One region of the Vibrio sp. R15-SG3-ISO1B genome, then DNA from elsewhere that is predicted to be linked to it. Evidence: predicted binding sites of a transcription regulator. Region 1 holds the regulator's gene; each other region holds the start of a gene.
The links. Region 1 encodes PurR, which represses purine synthesis genes. Its sites were predicted from a motif close to TNANGNAAACGTTTNCNTNA; they were not measured.
Positions count from the first base shown of each region.

Region 2: purM (phosphoribosylformylglycinamidine cyclo-ligase) is a predicted target of PurR. The motif match lies at 1,977-1,996, and genes of this name have one in related genera.
Region 3: folD (bifunctional methylenetetrahydrofolate dehydrogenase/methenyltetrahydrofolate cyclohydrolase FolD) is a predicted target of PurR. The motif match lies at 2,283-2,302, and genes of this name have one in related genera.
Region 4: metK (methionine adenosyltransferase) is a predicted target of PurR. The motif match lies at 2,843-2,862, and genes of this name have one in related genera.

Region 1 is NZ_JCBDGG010000002.1:115,587-119,772, forward strand. Features, by position in the region: gene elyC (envelope biogenesis factor ElyC) at 1-118, shown strand, start outside; gene torR (two-component system response regulator TorR) at 233-940, opposite strand; gene torD (molecular chaperone TorD) at 1,179-1,886, shown strand; gene purR (HTH-type transcriptional repressor PurR) at 2,125-3,129, shown strand; cyclic di-GMP riboswitch class I at 3,305-3,413, shown strand; gene AC6R0S_RS00750 (TfoX/Sxy family DNA transformation protein) at 3,618-4,186, shown strand, end outside.
Region 2 is NZ_JCBDGG010000023.1:24,346-28,531, forward strand. Features, by position in the region: gene smrA (DNA endonuclease SmrA) at 1-4, shown strand, start outside; gene rluF (23S rRNA pseudouridine(2604) synthase RluF) at 127-1,134, shown strand; gene upp (uracil phosphoribosyltransferase) at 1,257-1,883, opposite strand; gene purM (phosphoribosylformylglycinamidine cyclo-ligase) at 2,061-3,101, shown strand; gene purN (phosphoribosylglycinamide formyltransferase) at 3,104-3,745, shown strand; gene AC6R0S_RS06415 (YaeP family protein) at 3,939-4,145, shown strand; gene AC6R0S_RS06420 (DUF4250 domain-containing protein) at 4,145-4,186, shown strand, end outside.
Region 3 is NZ_JCBDGG010000031.1:31,502-35,687, forward strand. Features, by position in the region: gene AC6R0S_RS09100 (lytic murein transglycosylase) at 1-93, shown strand, start outside; gene AC6R0S_RS09105 (GGDEF domain-containing protein) at 227-1,339, shown strand; gene folD (bifunctional methylenetetrahydrofolate dehydrogenase/methenyltetrahydrofolate cyclohydrolase FolD) at 1,358-2,215, opposite strand; tRNA gene AC6R0S_RS09115 (tRNA-Arg) at 2,417-2,493, shown strand; gene AC6R0S_RS09120 (DUF1428 domain-containing protein) at 2,682-3,035, shown strand; gene AC6R0S_RS09125 (calcium/sodium antiporter) at 3,214-4,186, shown strand, end outside.
Region 4 is NZ_JCBDGG010000005.1:43,447-47,632, forward strand. Features, by position in the region: gene AC6R0S_RS01455 (SprT family zinc-dependent metalloprotease) at 1-126, opposite strand, end outside; gene AC6R0S_RS01460 (DUF2189 domain-containing protein) at 216-1,016, opposite strand; gene metK (methionine adenosyltransferase) at 1,505-2,659, opposite strand; gene tkt (transketolase) at 3,018-4,186, shown strand, end outside.

The sequences.
Region 1 (4,186 bases):
ACAAACTGAGCGCTACTGGCATGAAACGCTGGGCACCATTTGGCAACACCTCCGCGACTGGGCGTCCGATTATGAAGAGCAAGCCTTAGAGGTGGAGGCTGCGCAGAGCGACGTTTAACCGGCCGCCAGCGTAGACGGATAACGTCTTCGACCTAAAACAAAAATCCAGGCTGCATGCCTGGATTTTTCGTTTCTTTTGCGTCAATTTTCGCTCGTTAATTGCCGAACTACGTTAATCTCCGGCGAACATGTAGCCTTCGCCATGCACGGTGACGAATATCTGCGGATTTTTTGGATCCGCCTCCATCTTCGCTCTCATGCGTCGAATCAGGACATCGATAGTGCGATCATTGGGTGCGTCCACACGATGACTGATCATATTAAGAATGCGTTCCCGACTGAGCACTTGGTTAGGGTGAGAGGAGAGCGCCACCAAAAGCTCATACTCTGCTTTAGTCAGTTTGACCGGTTCATCCCCTCGGCTCAAAGCGCGGCGCTGAATATCGAACGTCCATTCAGCAAAGCGGACCACGCCGTCTTGCTGATCGCTGCCCGCGTTTTGCGCTCCCGCAGCCAGTGCGATGCGCCACAAGAGGTTCTTGACTCTGACGAGCAGTTCCCTAAGCTCAAATGGCTTAGTGACATAATCGTCCGCGCCCATTTCTAGACCAACAATCTTATCAATGCTGTCGGTACGCCCGGTCACCAAGATAATACCGATGTCCGATTGACTGCGCAGCTCACGCGTCAGCATCAAGCCATCTTCGCTGGGCAGATTGATATCCAGCATCACCAAATCGACCCGACTGCTACTGAGTACGTCGCGCATCTGCGCGCCATTCTCAGCTTGGCTCACCTGATACCCTTCGGTTTGAAAGTAGCCCGCCAATTTACGGCGAGTCACTTCATCATCTTCAACAACCAAAATGTGGTAGCTCATCGGCTCTACTCACTTATTCACACACTGATTCAATGGCTTTATTCTATTCATAATTAGTCACAACTCCATCTTTGTCCTCTTTGGGAGGTGAAAAGTTGGCGATTCATTGATGCAAAGCAAGCTTTGCTGCCCTGTTCACAAATTGCCATATTTGACCATTTCTTCTCATAATCAGGTTGACCGCTGTTCATTTTTATCCGTTAGACTTAACGGCATCTGATTCAGTTGAGAGCCCATCATGCCAGAGACACCTAACGCCCAGATTTCCGACCCTTTATCTCCCGCCGAAAAAGAGCAGCGCGCCTTTGATGAGCAACGCGCCGAGCTCTACTGGTGGTTTTCGAGCGTGTTTGCCAAAGAGCTCTCAGAGCAAGAGCTGGCCCAATATCATTCGGTGGACACACGTACCTTTCTGACGGGACTTGCACAAACCCCTGAGCTTAACGTAGCCGCAGACAGGCTCATCGATGCATTGAACCGATTGCAAGACAGGCCAGATGCTCAGTTGGAACTATCAGCCGACTATTGCGACCTGTTTTTAAAATCCGACCGAGACAGCGCGTTGCCTTACGCCTCTGTCTACTTAGATGAATCCGGACTGCTCAATGGGGAGCCCGCCAAACAGATGGACACTCTGCTCCAACAACATGGCGTGGCCGTGCATTCAGGGCTCAATGAACCTTCTGATCATCTCGCGATAGAGTTGGATTTTTTAGGTAACCTGATTGTGCGCGGCGCTCATGCAGCAGAGCAGACGGCAGGCGACACGCATCTCGCCTACCAAGAGCAAGCCGATTTTATTGAGCAGCATCTACTCCCTTGGATTGAGAGGTTTGCCGAGCGCTGCCAGCGCCTCGACACATTCGGCTTCTATGCGGCGCTGTCGTCGCTATTGTGCGCGTTCATTCAATTGGATAAAGCCTACCTGCAAGGCGATAGCGATTAAGCCCATACAAAAGGTGTGGCGAGATCCCAAAGGCGGGTTTTTTATTTGCCCAAATCGACGTTGCGGACTACAATCCGGTCCGCAAACGATAAAACTAATAAATACAAACCGCTTTTTGAGGGCGGTTTTTGTGTTTCTGATACTTTCTGTCTACATACTCTAAACTTTGTATAGACTTTACTTTTATAGACTTAACTTTTCATAGAATAGTAGGCAGTCATCGACAGGACAAAACCATATGGCCACGATTAAAGACGTCGCTCGCTTAGCGGGTGTCTCGACCACCACTGTATCCCATGTGATCAACAAAACACGCTTTGTCGCTGAAGCCACGCAAGAAAAAGTGATGGAAGCGGTTCAAGAGTTGAACTATGCCCCAAGTGCCGTTGCACGCAGCCTGAAATGTAACTCGACACGCACAATAGGCATGCTGGTTACTCAATCGACCAACCTTTTCTTCTCGGAAGTGATCGACGGGGTTGAGAGCTACTGCTACCGTCAAGGCTACACCTTGATCTTGTGTAACACTGGCGGCATCTACGAGAAACAACGTGACTACATTCGCATGCTGGCGGAAAAGCGCGTCGATGGCATCTTAGTGATGTGTTCAGATTTGACCGAAGAGTTGAGCGAAATGCTTGACCGTCATAAAGACATCCCTAAGGTGGTGATGGATTGGGGCCCGGAAAGCTCACAAGCCGATAAAATCATCGACAACTCGGAAGAAGGCGGCTACCTCGCAACAAAATACCTGATTGATCACGGCCACAAGCGCATTGCTTGCTTGAGTGGGCATTTTGAAAAAGCGGCCTGCCAAGAGCGCATCCAAGGCTTTAAGCGCGCAATGAACGAGTCGGGTTTGAGCGTCAACGAAGATTGGATCTTAGAAGGTAACTTTGAGTGCGATACCGCCGTGCTTGCCGCGGACAAAATCGTCGCCATGGACGAAAAGCCAACCGCAGTATTCTGTTTCAACGATACGATGGCGCTCGGTTTGATGAGCCGTTTACAGCAAAAAGGCATTCGTATTCCAGAAGACATGTCGGTCATTGGTTATGACAACATTGAGCTAGCCGAGTACTTTTCACCACCGCTAACGACGGTTCACCAGCCGAAGCGCCGTGTGGGTAAAAACGCATTTGAGATTTTGCTCGAACGTATTAAAGACAAAGAGCATGAAAAACGTATTTTTGAAATGCACCCAGAAATCGTCGAGCGCGATACCGTGGCGACGGTGAAATAGACCAACGAACAAGTTCAGCACATCACATCGACTAGCCCAGCGAGAATACTTCTCATCCGCTGGGCTTTATTCTCTCGGTAACACCCCTCTATTTTATGAACTAAGATCACATTTAACCCATCAAAACGTGATGTTTAGCCCATAAATTATTTATGCTTATTATGTTCGACGAATGCCACGAACAGGGCAAACCATTTCGAAAGGATGGGACGCAAAGCTTCCGGCCTGTTGCAGCCACTCAACGATATCAACGTTGATGACTGCTTGGTAGCGGGGTTGCCGATGGCAAATGTGCACTCCGTAATTCTTTATCAAAAGCAAAGAATACAATGAGTTAAACGTTGCGCGCGCATTATGCGCTCACACCGTGAGTAGGATTATTCTTTTATGAGCCAGAATGACACCCTACTGACACAAAACCTGCATATTTTTGCTAATCTCTCGGACCTGAATTTGGTGGCGTATTGTAATACACCGAGAATAACAGCATGGATAAACCAATTTTAAAAGACTCAATGCGATTGTTTGAACCATTGGGCAAGATCAAGTCTCGCTCAATGTTTGGTGGATTCGGAATCTTCGCTGATGACACCATGTTTGCCCTCGTGGTAAATGACAAACTTCACATACGCGCCGACGACTCGTTGGCCCAACAGTTTAATGCTCAGGGACTCGAGCCATACGTGTATAAAAAGCGTGGTTTCCCTGTGGTTACCAAATACTACGCCCTCGGTCATGACTGGGATCAGGATGTCGCTCAGACAGTTGCGATGGCAAACAGTGCACTAGAGGCGGCCAACAAAGACAAGCAGCGTCAAACCAACGCCAAACCAACGCGCCTCAAAGATCTGCCGAACTTGCGTCTGGCGACCGAGCGAATGCTCAAGAAAGCGGGTATCGACAGTGTCTCCCGTTTGGAGCAGACGGGCGCAGTGGAAGCGTATAAAGCGATTCGTTCCACACACTCTGCCGATGTCAGTATCGACCTGCTGTGGGCACTTGAGGGGGCAATTAAAGGTACGCACTGGTCTGTGGTCCCTCAAGCAAGACGCGACGA
Region 2 (4,186 bases), on a different contig from region 1:
GTAAAACCGTTTCCGATCGTTATGGTTGGTCTAAGATAGACAGAGTGATACACTCCCCGACCCCGATTTCGGATCCATCCACCACCACATCACGGGTTGCCGTTGTGAAACGTAAAGAGAATGCTCATGTCCCAAGATAGCGCGAAACGCCTTAACAAATTCATCAGTGAAACCGGCTTTTGTTCACGTCGAGAAGCAGACCGACTGATAGAGCAAGGTCGAGTCACCATTAATGGCCAAGTGCCGGAAATGGGCACCAAGGTGCTTCCCGGAGACGATGTTCAAGTCGATGGAAAACCTATCAGTGGTGCCACCGATAAACCGATTTATATCGCTTTAAATAAACCGACTGGCATCACCTGTACAACCGAGCGGGATGTACCGGGTAACATTGTTGACTTTATTGACCACAAAAAGCGTATCTTCCCTATTGGTCGCTTAGATAAGCCGTCGGACGGGTTGATCTTTCTGACCAATGATGGCGATATCGTCAACAAAATTCTTCGTGCGGGTAACCATCACGAAAAAGAGTACGTCGTGCGTGTCGACAAGCCCATCACCGATGACTTTATTCATAGGATGAGCAGCGGCGTCCCGATTTTAGATACCGTCACGCTACCGTGCCGTGTCACCAAGGAAACCAAGTTTTCATTTCGAATCGTGCTGACACAAGGGTTGAACCGTCAAATACGCCGTATGTGTGAAGCGCTGGGATACGAAGTATTCAAGTTGCGCCGAGTTCGCATCATGAACATTACCTTGGATGGCATTCCTAACGGTCAATGGCGCTACTTGTCTGATCAAGAGGTTGAGACGATTCTCGCAATGTGTGAGGGCTCAAGCGGGACTGAAGAAGCCTCAAAGGTTGACAGCAAAGGGCGCAGAATTCGCCGCGCAACCGATGCAAAGCTCTTTGATAGTCGAGAAGAGAATCAAGAATCCAAAGCGCGACGCAATCAAAAGCCGCGAACGTTTAAAGGTCGCAATGCCGATGATCTTCGTCACGCGCCTAATTCGAAAAAGGGCCGAGCCCATCACCACAATCCGAACCAAAAGCCCGCCACCAAACACTCAGGCCCCACGACCAAACCAGCAAAACCACGCACCGGCGGCACGCTAAGTTTGAAGAAGTAACGCAGGCGAAGTATCCGTTCAGCGCTTTGCTGCAATGAAAAAGGAGCATCATTCAATGCTCCTTTTTAGTCTTTACAAGTCAGTCAACACACTAGCGTATAAAGTGACTTAGATATCAACGATTACTTAGTGCCGAAAATCTTGTCACCGGCATCACCAAGACCAGGGACAATGTAACCTTTATCGTTCAGTCTGCTGTCAATAGCAGCGGTGTACAGTTCCACATCTGGGTGCGCTTTTTCTAGAGCTTCGATGCCTTCTGGCGCAGCAACCAACACCAACACTTTGAATGACTGACAACCTTGCTCTTTAAGAAGGTCAATCGTCGCAATCATAGAGCCGCCGGTAGCAAGCATAGGGTCAACAACCAACGCGATACGCTCATCAATGTTTGACGCCAGTTTGTTGAAGTAAGGCACAGGCTCCAACGTCTCTTCGTCACGGTAAATACCCACCACACTGATGCGTGCACTAGGAATGTGCTCAAGCACGCCGTCCATCATACCTAGACCAGCACGAAGAATCGGTACAACGGTGACTTTCTTACCCTTGATTTGATCCACTTCTACCGGACCATTCCAACCGTCAATGGTTACTTTTTCTGTTTCAAAGTCTGCGGTCGCTTCATAGGTCAGCAAGCTGCCGACTTCTGTTGCAAGCTCGCGAAAACGCTTAGTGCTGATATCACCTTCTCGTAGAAGACCAATTTTGTGTTTCACAAGAGGGTGTTTAACTTCAACAACTTTCATTTCCATCTCCGGATCTATGGCAAATTTCAAATAAACTTGTCGATTATAAACGATTTCCTTCACAATTTCTTGTCGTAGCGCAAAAGAAAAAACTTGCGCAAACGTTTGCTATCTAGCTTTGACCACTGGTAGAATAGCGCCGTTTTCACATCCAACTTTCTAACCGAGGACTTCCCCGTGAGTGCTGATAACACTTCTCTTAGCTATAAAGATGCTGGCGTTGACATTGATGCAGGCAACGCACTTGTTGACCGTATTAAAGGTGCGGTAAAACGTACACGTCGCCCTGAAGTAATGGGTGGTATTGGTGGTTTTGGCGCGCTGTGCGAATTGCCAACCAAGTACAAGCATCCAGTTCTCGTCTCAGGGACAGACGGTGTGGGCACTAAGCTGCGCCTTGCTTTGGATATGAAAAAGCATGACACCATCGGTATTGACCTTGTGGCTATGTGTGTCAACGACCTGATTGTTCAAGGTGCAGAGCCGCTGTTCTTCTTGGATTACTACGCAACAGGTAAGTTGGATGTCGATACGGCAGCGGATGTTGTGTCAGGCATTGCAGACGGCTGTGTGCAAGCAGGTTGTGCACTGATCGGTGGTGAAACCGCAGAAATGCCAGGGATGTATGAAGGCGAAGACTATGACGTAGCAGGCTTTTGTGTTGGCGTCGTCGAGAAAGAAGACGTGATTGACGGCACGAAAGTCGCCGCTGGCGACGCGCTGATCGCGGTCGGTTCAAGCGGTCCACACTCAAACGGTTACTCACTCATTCGTAAGATTCTTGAAGTCTCTGGTGCTGACAAAAACGAACAGTTAGCTGACAAAACGATTGGTGAGCACCTACTCGAACCCACCAAAATTTACATCAAATCGGCACTCAAGATGATTGAGCAGCATGACATTCATGCCATCTCGCACATCACTGGTGGCGGTTTCTGGGAAAACATCCCTCGCGTACTGCCTGAAGGCACCAAAGCGGTGATCGATGGTAACAGCTGGGAATGGCCAATTATCTTCAAATGGCTACAAGAGAAAGGCAACGTCACAACCCACGAAATGTACCGCACATTTAACTGTGGTGTTGGTCTGATTGTCGCCCTACCTAAAGCACAAGCGGACGCAGCGGTTGAACTGTTGAAAGCCGAAGGCGAGAACGCTTGGGTGATTGGCGAGATTGCAACAGCGCAAGCAGGCGAAGAACAAGTAGAGATCAACTAAAGATGAAAAGCGTTGTTGTTTTAGTTTCAGGAAATGGTTCTAACTTGCAAGCGATTATTGATGCTTGTGAAACCAACATCGATAATGGCCGAGTAACCGCTGTTTTTTCAAACAAAGCAACCGCTTACGCTTTGGAACGTGCGAAAAAAGCCGGTGCTGGCGCGCACTTTCTTGATCCAAACTCATTCGATACTCGCGACGCCTTTGATCGCGAGTTGATGAAGCAGATGGATGAATACAAGCCTGACGTTGTGGTCTTAGCGGGTTATATGCGCATTTTAAGTGGCGAGTTCGTTCGTCACTTTATGGGGCGAATGATCAACATCCACCCATCGCTGTTACCCAAATACCCAGGGCTCAACACTTACCAACGTGCCATTCACGCCGGTGACGAAGAGCATGGTACCAGTGTCCATTTTGTCACTGAGCAACTTGACGGCGGGCCTGTCATTTTACAGGCTAAAGTACCGATCTTTGATGAAGACACCGTCGAAACCCTCACCGAGCGCGTGCAAACGCAAGAGCACAAAATCTACCCTCTGGTCGTAAAGTGGATGGTGGAAGAGCGCCTCGTGATGAAAGATGGCAAAGAAGCCTACCTCGATGGCAAGCTGCTCGGCATGCATGGTTACGCCGAAGAGTAATCAAACCGTTTCAATCCAATTGGCGAGCGTTAATGCTCGCTTTTTTTTTACGCGGCGTTTCTCCTATCTCACCCTGTTGGTGAAAAAAACGACTAAGGCTTCACGAGTTTGCGCTAGCGCAACCGGGCGCTTTGAGTTTCCTCTCGTCCCTGTGTATATTTGAGAGCAGTTATCATTTGTTAAGGATACCAACATGCAAGTTTATCAGTGCTGTGACATGATTCGTGAGCTTTACGCCCAGATCGGTAGTGGCGATCAAGCCTATGTCCCACAAGCCATCACCTGCGCGCTCAAAGCGCTTAATGACATTGCAGCGGATGACGCGCTGCCTAAGTCGGTACGAGAAAAAGCGGCCTTCGCAGCGGCCAATCTGCTGATTTCTGATTTTGAGGATGCATGATGAATTTGAGCAATTTTGCCAGCATGGATAGCGTGATGCTG
Region 3 (4,186 bases), on a different contig from region 1:
GTCTACAATAACTATAACGTACTAATGAAATGGAACCGGTCTTACTACTTTGCGCTGGCTGTTTCACACCTTGCGGATGCAATTGTGATGTGATGCGGTAAACAAAAACGACGAATCCTCCTACATTCAGTTGCGCTTAGCTTGACGGTGTCTATATTTGATTGACAATAAATAATGTAGCATTATCTAAATAAGTGATTGGTTTTGTAGCAATGACTGGAGCGCGATGAACGTACACCACTTTGTAGCGGATAAATTATCCGAAGTCGTCTTAATGAAACAGCAGCGCCAGATGATGATGATTCGGGTGCTCGCTGTCTTAGGTGTCTCCTTCCTTGCGGCCTTCTCTGTCTATAGTTTTTATCGCGGCGATATTGAGCTGGGCACAACGCTGGCCTTTTACTCCTTGGTTGGCATCGTCACCATCAAAATGATTAACCTGCAACATCGCTTTGGTCTTGCTGGGCTATCTTTTATGATCTACTCCTTGAGTTTGTATCTTATTTTTACTGGAGGGTATGAAGGTACTGGCATTATGTGGGTCTACCCACTGTCTGCCATCGGCATATTCATCAATAGTTTTCGTGTTGGAGTGGGGCTCTCGGTACTGAATATTGTCCTTACTTCCTTGATCTTCGCCTTTGGCTTGACGCAGTTTCCGTACCCATACCATGTAGGGTTTCGCTTGGTATTAACCTTGGTCGCGATGTCAGGTATGTGTCACATCGTGATCTATTTTCAAAGTCAAATGGACGACTATATTTTGAAAATGGATCAAGAGGGCATTCAAGAACTGGCTTACATTGACTCGCTCACCCAACTGGCGAATCGAGCAAGCTTTATGTCGGTGTTGTCTCACGCGACACGCCTTGATGAAAACAAACACACCGCGATCATTTACCTCGACTTAGATAACTTTAAAGCGGTCAATGACCGTTATGGTCACGATGTCGGTGACAACGTACTGTACGATTTTGCCAAGCAAACCAAAGCCATCGCGCAGCAAGCGTTGGGCGAGCGACTGCAAAAATACGACATTGCCCGCTTGGGCGGTGACGAGTTTGCCATTTTTGTGCGCGATTATGAGTCGGAGCAAGAGGTGGTTGATTTGGCAGAGCAAGTGGTCGCGCTCTTTTATGGTCACCATTTGCAATCACTGAACAATATTCACGTCGAGATTGGCGCCAGTGCGGGTATCTCATTTAACAATGAGACGATGACTTTAAGTCAGTGTTTGAAAGTGGCGGACAGAGCGATGTATCTCGCCAAAGAAGCCGGGTCGGGTAATGTTAATGTGGCTAAAACAGCCTCAGAGCGGCGAGAAGAAGCGCTGCTCTGAGGAAGGATAGAGCGCTAGTTATTTGGTATGAAATTGCTCACACGCTAGCATTGTATTCTCAATCAAGCTCGCCACCGTCATTGGCCCAACACCACCCGGGACTGGCGTAATAAAGCTGGCGCGCTCTTTGGCTTTATCGTATTCCACATCGCCGACCAACTTGCCTGACTCCAAGCGGTTGATACCGACATCGACCACGACCGCACCCTCTTTGATCCAGTGACCTGGAATAAAGTTAGGTTTACCTACCGCAACCACCACCAGATCCGCTTGACGCACATGACCTTCTAGATCTTGAGTAAAACGGTGACAAGTCGTGGTGGTACAGCCCGCAAGCAGAAGCTCCAATGTCATTGGTCGACCGACAATGTTGGACGCGCCTACTACCACTGCGTGTTTGCCACGAAGATCGATGTTGTAGCGATCAAGCAGGGTGATGATGCCTTTCGGCGTACAAGAGCGCAGTTTTGGAATGCGCTGCGCTAGGCGGCCCACGTTGTAAGGGTGGAAGCCATCGACATCTTTCTCCGGATGAATGTGTTCGAGCACGGCGGTAGAGTCGATTCCCGCTGGTAGCGGAAGTTGAACCAAGATGCCGTCAATCTCATCGTCTGCGTTCAGTGTGTCAATCAGTGCAAGCAGCTCAGTTTGACTTGCGGTGGCAGGGAGGTCGAATGATTTAGACACAAAGCCCACCTCTTCACACGCGCGGCGTTTGCTGCCGACATACACTTGAGACGCCGGATCTTCACCAACGAGAACCACAGCCAAGCCAGGGGCACGTAACCCTGCGTCTAGGCGCGCTTTCACACGAGCCGCCACTTCGGAACGGACGGTTTGAGAAATCAGTGTTCCATCGATATTTTGAGCAGTCATGACTTTCCTTTAATCACAATGGCGAATAATTTGTGGCGCATTGTCGCAAATAATTGAATGAACATCCATAAGCAAACGTTTGCTTCGGGTTGTTTTTAAACACCTCAATCGCCAATGCCCCTTTTTTAGTCACTTAGATCATAATGATACGAAAAGGTCTTGTGTTAAGACCTCGAACTCGTATAATCCTGTCCCTGTAGCGCGCCCTTAGCTCAGCTGGATAGAGCACGTCCCTTCTAAGGATGTGGTCGTAGGTTCGAATCCTACAGGGCGTGCCATTTCTTTAGAAAGCCCCGATAACTCAATGAGTTGTCGGGGCTTTTGCGTTTCTATTGTGCCAAATCTCATTGCACGCTAATCAGTATCTGAGCGTCTACAGCTGACGGGGCGGAGCCAGTGATCAACAAGTGATCTACTTCTGCATTGGTGGGCTATGGTTATTACTCCACATAAGAGGAGAGTGATCATGACATACGTTGATGGATTTGTAGCGGCTGTACCGACAGCGAACAAAGAAAAATACATGGCACACATAGAAATCGCCGCCGAAATGTTCAAAGATTTCGGTGCCTTAAGGGTGGTGGAAACGTGGGGGAATGAAGTGCCGGATGGAGAGGTGACGTCGTTTCCTATGGCTGTGAAAGCTCAAGACAACGAAACCGTGGTGTTCTCATGGGTTGTGTGGCCATCAAAAGAAGTTCGAGATCTGGCATGGCAACAGATCTCGGATGATCCGCGAATGAGCCCAGAGCAAAATCCTATGCCGTTCGATGGTAAACGAATTATTTATGGTGGTTTTGAGGTCATTTTGGACCACTAATCATCGACTGTGTAGGCCATATCTAAGGCGCAGTTACCAGCCATGTGTTGCCACTCGATTGTACTAAGCGATAAGACTCGAATTGATCGAGCTTTATTCATTAATTCGAGTTATTTTAGCTTGTTCAACGCTGAATGCGTTCTTGGTGTGAATTGGCCTTCGAGTGGGTGAGGTAAACATGGATTATCTTCTTTTAGTTTTGGGTTTGATGTTGTTGATTGCCGGAGCTGACGGGTTGGTAAAAGGGGCAGCGAGACTCGCCGCCAAAGTGGGTATTCCAAGTCTGGTTATTGGTCTAACGGTTGTCGCTTTTGGCACCAGTGCGCCCGAGTTGGCTGTGAGTATCAATTCTGCCGTTTCCAATAAGACCGAATTGGCAATAGCCAACGTTGTCGGCAGTAACATTTTTAACGTTCTGTTTATCCTAGGTTTAGCGGCCGTCATTACGCCACTCACCATCTCAAAGCAGTTGATTCGCCAAGATGTTCCCATCATGGTTGGTTTAAGTGCGTTGGTCTTCTATATGGCGACAGATGGGCGGTTAAGCCTACTGGATTGTGGGATTTTAGTCGCGTTATTGGTTGTTTACACCGCATTTCTTTTTGTCCAGGGGAAGCGCAGTGAGACCGAAGCGGCAGAGGCGAGTGACGATGAAGTCGCTTCATTGACACAAGGGCACCAACCAGTATGGCAGAGTGCGTTATGGCTCGTCGTTGGTTTAATCCTACTGATTGCGGGCGCGAATCTGTTGGTGAGTAGCGCTGTGAACATTGCGCGAGCCTTTGGGGTTAGCGAAGCGATGATTGGTTTGACGATTCTAGCCATCGGCACCTCTCTTCCTGAGGTCGTGACGTCGATAGTAGCAAGCTTCAAAGGGCAAAGAGACATCGCTGTCGGGAACGTCGTTGGCAGTAATACGTTCAATTTGTTGGCGGTTTTGGGTATATCCGGTCTATTTAGTGGTGAAGGACTTGTTGGCAACGAGCAGCTCGTCTCACAGGACTTTCCGATCATGCTTGGTGTCGCTTTGTTGTGCTTACCTCTGATGTTGACAGGTGCGATAGTCAGTCGACTTGAAGGAGGGCTCTTTTTTGGCTTGTACTTCCTGTATAGCGCCTTCCTGATTGGTGACGTGAGTGATGCAGGTTGGC
Region 4 (4,186 bases), on a different contig from region 1:
TGCCGCTTTGCCGCGCAGCTTAAACGAGAGCGTTGGCATAGGAAACGGCCGGCCGAACGCCTGGCGGGCTTGCTCGATGCATTGTGCGATCACTCGCTGAGTTGAATAGGTGAGGGTCAAATCCACAGGTGACTCATCTTCGCTGGCAGAGATACAGGATAAAAAACGCCCCGAGAGAGCTCGGGGCGTTCACTATACCTCAAATAGGCCACATGTTAAGGGTGATGGCGTTTCTTAATCACCTCATGATACGCGTGCCAAGTGGCGTAGCCGAGTATCGGCATCGTAAAGAGCATCCCGATACCATAAGTGGCAAAGCCAATTAAGATTCCGCCACAAATGATCGCAGCCCAGACGATCATGGCACCAATATTGGATTTAACGGCGTTAAAGCTACTGAATACGCCAGTCATCATATCCACGCGTCGCTCCATCATCAGCGGAATGGCAAACGCTGAGATACTGAACACAACACACGCCAGCACTAAACCCACTAATGAGCCGATGATCAAGAAGGGGAGAAAGTCGCTCAACGGCGCCCCTTGTACTGAAGGGTAAAGTGCATGCAACAGCGCCGCGATACGCATCCAAAAAATCATACACACCGCAAGCAGCACGGCAAACGCCCATTGTGAGGTGGAGTTGCGCCCGATGGCTTTCATCGAGTGAAGCAAACTGGGTTTATGTCCGCGCTCTCGCTCCCAGCTTGCGTCATACAAACCGAGCGCTAAAAAAGGCCCAATGAGCATATAGACGACCAGACTGGGCATCACCACAAGGTGTGTGCCTTGCCACTGGACGAGGAGAACAATGCCGATGGCCGCCGCCATAAAGCACAAGCCGTAGAAAGCGCTAATCAGCGGCATGCGAACAAAGTCGTGCAAGCCGAGCGCGAGCCAATGAAATGGGGCAGAGATACTGACCTGATTACACGGTATGGTGCGCGCGTATTCGTGGTCGCTGACTTCCTTATGTTTTTGCTCTTTGAAGTCATGTGGGTTAACCGTACGAGGCATAACTCCTCCTTGATCAATCTCGATTCTCATCCTCTTCTTTGCCTTTTGAGTGGTGGCCGAGAAAAGGGGTTGTTACGTATTTGTAAACAAAAGACGTTTTTAAACGCAAGCCGTTCGCAAACACGAGAGAGTGCTGACCCGATTCGCTGATGTGCTCCTAGACGCTGACGTTAAAGGGTGTGAACTCTCAGTTTCATGTTGATGCCGTGATCTGAACACAAGCTTTGCGCGTGTTACTCGGCGCAGAGGGGATGGCAGTCACGTCTGGTTTTATACGTAAAGACGTCATCCTTGGATGCGTTCATTTAACATATTGTTAACTATTGACCTCAATGGCGTAAATTACAACCTGGGAGGTTAAATTTTGTTCAATGATGGGTGGGGGGGATGCGAGGTCGGGGTGAGCAAAGCGAGCGAGGAGGCTAGATGGCAGGCAAAAGAAAGGGCTTTTGGCGAACCAAAAGCCCTGAAATAGTGTGGCTCAGTGATTACTTGAGACCAGCGAAGTCACGCAGTTCTGCGGCTTTATCCGTCGCTTCCCAAGGGAACTCTTCACGACCGAAGTGGCCGTAAGCGGCGGTCTTCTTGTAGATCGGCTGAAGTAGGTTCAGCATCTCTTGCAGGCCGTATGGACGTAGATCGAAGAACTGACGTACCGCCTCAATGATGATGTCGTGCGAGACTTTCTCAGTACCGAACGTTTCCACCATGATAGACGTTGGATCCGCAACACCGATTGCGTAAGACAATTGGATTTCACAGCGATCTGCCATACCCGCTGCGACGATGTTTTTCGCCACGTAGCGTGCTGCGTAAGCGGCACTACGGTCTACTTTCGATGGATCTTTACCAGAGAATGCACCACCACCGTGACGCGCTGCGCCGCCGTAGGTATCAACGATGATCTTACGACCGGTCAAACCACAGTCGCCCATTGGGCCACCGATAACAAAACGACCGGTTGGGTTGATGAAGAAGTTAGTGTCTTTGTTGAGCCACTCAGCTGGTAGAACAGGTTTGATGATCTCTTCCATTACCGCTTCGCGCAGATCCGGCGTTGAGATAGAGTCACAGTGCTGAGTTGACAGTACGACCGCATCGATACCAACGATCTTACCTTCGTTGTACTGGAACGTAACCTGAGATTTTGCATCTGGACGCAACCATGGCAGTGTGCCGTTCTTACGTACTTCCGCTTGCTTTTGCACTAGGCGGTGTGAGTAAGTGATAGGCGCTGGCATGAGGACTTCAGTCTCGTTACATGCGTAACCAAACATGATGCCTTGGTCACCGGCACCTTGCTCTTTTGGATCCGCTTTGTCGACACCTTGGTTGATGTCTGGAGACTGTTTACCGATGGTGTTTAGCACTGCACACGAATCCGCGTCAAAGCCCATGTCAGAGTGAACGTAGCCAATTTCACGTACGGTTTGGCGCGTTAACTCTTCGATGTCTACCCATGCAGAAGTGGTGATTTCACCGCCGACCATGACCATACCGGTCTTGACGTAGGTTTCACACGCTACGCGAGCTTTTGGATCTTGCTCGAGGATCGCATCGAGAACCGCATCTGAGATTTGGTCTGCAATTTTATCTGGATGGCCTTCTGATACGGATTCAGAAGTAAACAGGTGCTTAGCCATGAGAGCTCCATTTAATCTGTTGGATGGGCGTCATTGCTCGCCCAGCACAAAAATAAGGTTAAATTATGTAGGTGTATCTACATCTAGACGTCTATTCTAGTTTTGCGTGCTCGAATTACAAGTTATTTTTGTGATTTAAGTAGAGTAAAAACGCGTATTTTTCTCAATCCGCCGCGTGAGGTAAAGAGCAATCGTTTGCATCAAGCAGTAACGAAAACCGGCGGTCTTCGAGAAATTTGCAATAAATATCGTAGATCTGGCGTTGATTAGACAGTAATCGATTGCACCCGCGCAGATGCTCTGCGAGAATTATCGCCCACATTAGTTATCAATTCGCTTAATGCATTCAGGAGCAGACATGTCTTCTCGTAAACACTTGGCCAATGCAATTCGTGCACTTAGCATGGATGGTGTTCAACAAGCTAATTCCGGTCACCCAGGCGCACCGATGGGGATGGCGGATATCGCCGAAGTTCTTTGGCGTTCACACTTAAACCACAACCCAGCGAACCCAGAATGGGCAAACCGCGACCGTTTTGTGCTATCAAACGGCCACGGCTCAATGCTGATTTACTCTTTGCTGCACCTAAGTGGTTACGAGCTGTCTATTGATGATCTGAAAAACTTCCGTCAGCTTCATTCAAAAACGCCGGGCCACCCAGAATATGGTTATGCACCGGGCGTAGAAACCACTACTGGTCCTCTTGGCCAAGGTATCACTAACGCAGTGGGCATGGCGCTGGCAGAGAAAGCATTAGCGGCGCAGTTCAATAAAGAAGGCCATGACATCATCGACCACTTCACCTACGTATTCATGGGGGATGGCTGTTTGATGGAAGGGATCTCTCACGAAGCATGTTCACTAGCGGGCACTCTGGGCCTTGGCAAGCTGATCGCTTTTTGGGATGACAATGGCATCTCGATTGATGGTGAAGTGGAAGGTTGGTTCTCTGACGATACACCAAAACGCTTTGAAGCTTACGGTTGGCATGTTATTCCAGCTGTCGATGGCCATGATGCTGAGGCGATCAACGCCGCCATCACTGCCGCGAAAGCGGACCCTCGCCCTACTCTAATTTGTACTAAGACCATCATCGGTTTTGGTTCACCAAACAAAGCGGGCTCTCACGATTGTCACGGCGCGCCACTAGGTGCAGACGAAATCAAAGCTGCGCGTGAGTTCCTAGGTTGGGAGCACCCAGCATTTGAGATTCCAGCAGACGTATATGAGCAGTGGGATGCGAAAACCGCAGGCGCAGCATCTGAAGCGGCGTGGAACGCTCAGTTTGAGGCTTACGCAGCGGCGTACCCAACAGAAGCGGCGGAGCTGAAACGTCGTCTCAACGGTGAGCTTCCTGCGCAATGGGAAGAGAAAGCGAATCAAATCATTGCTGATCTGCAAGCCAACCCAGCGAACATTGCCTCGCGCAAAGCGTCTCAAAATGCGCTTGAAGCGTTCGGTAAAATGCTGCCTGAATTTATGGGCGGTTCGGCGGACCTTGCGCCATCCAACTTGACCATGTGGTC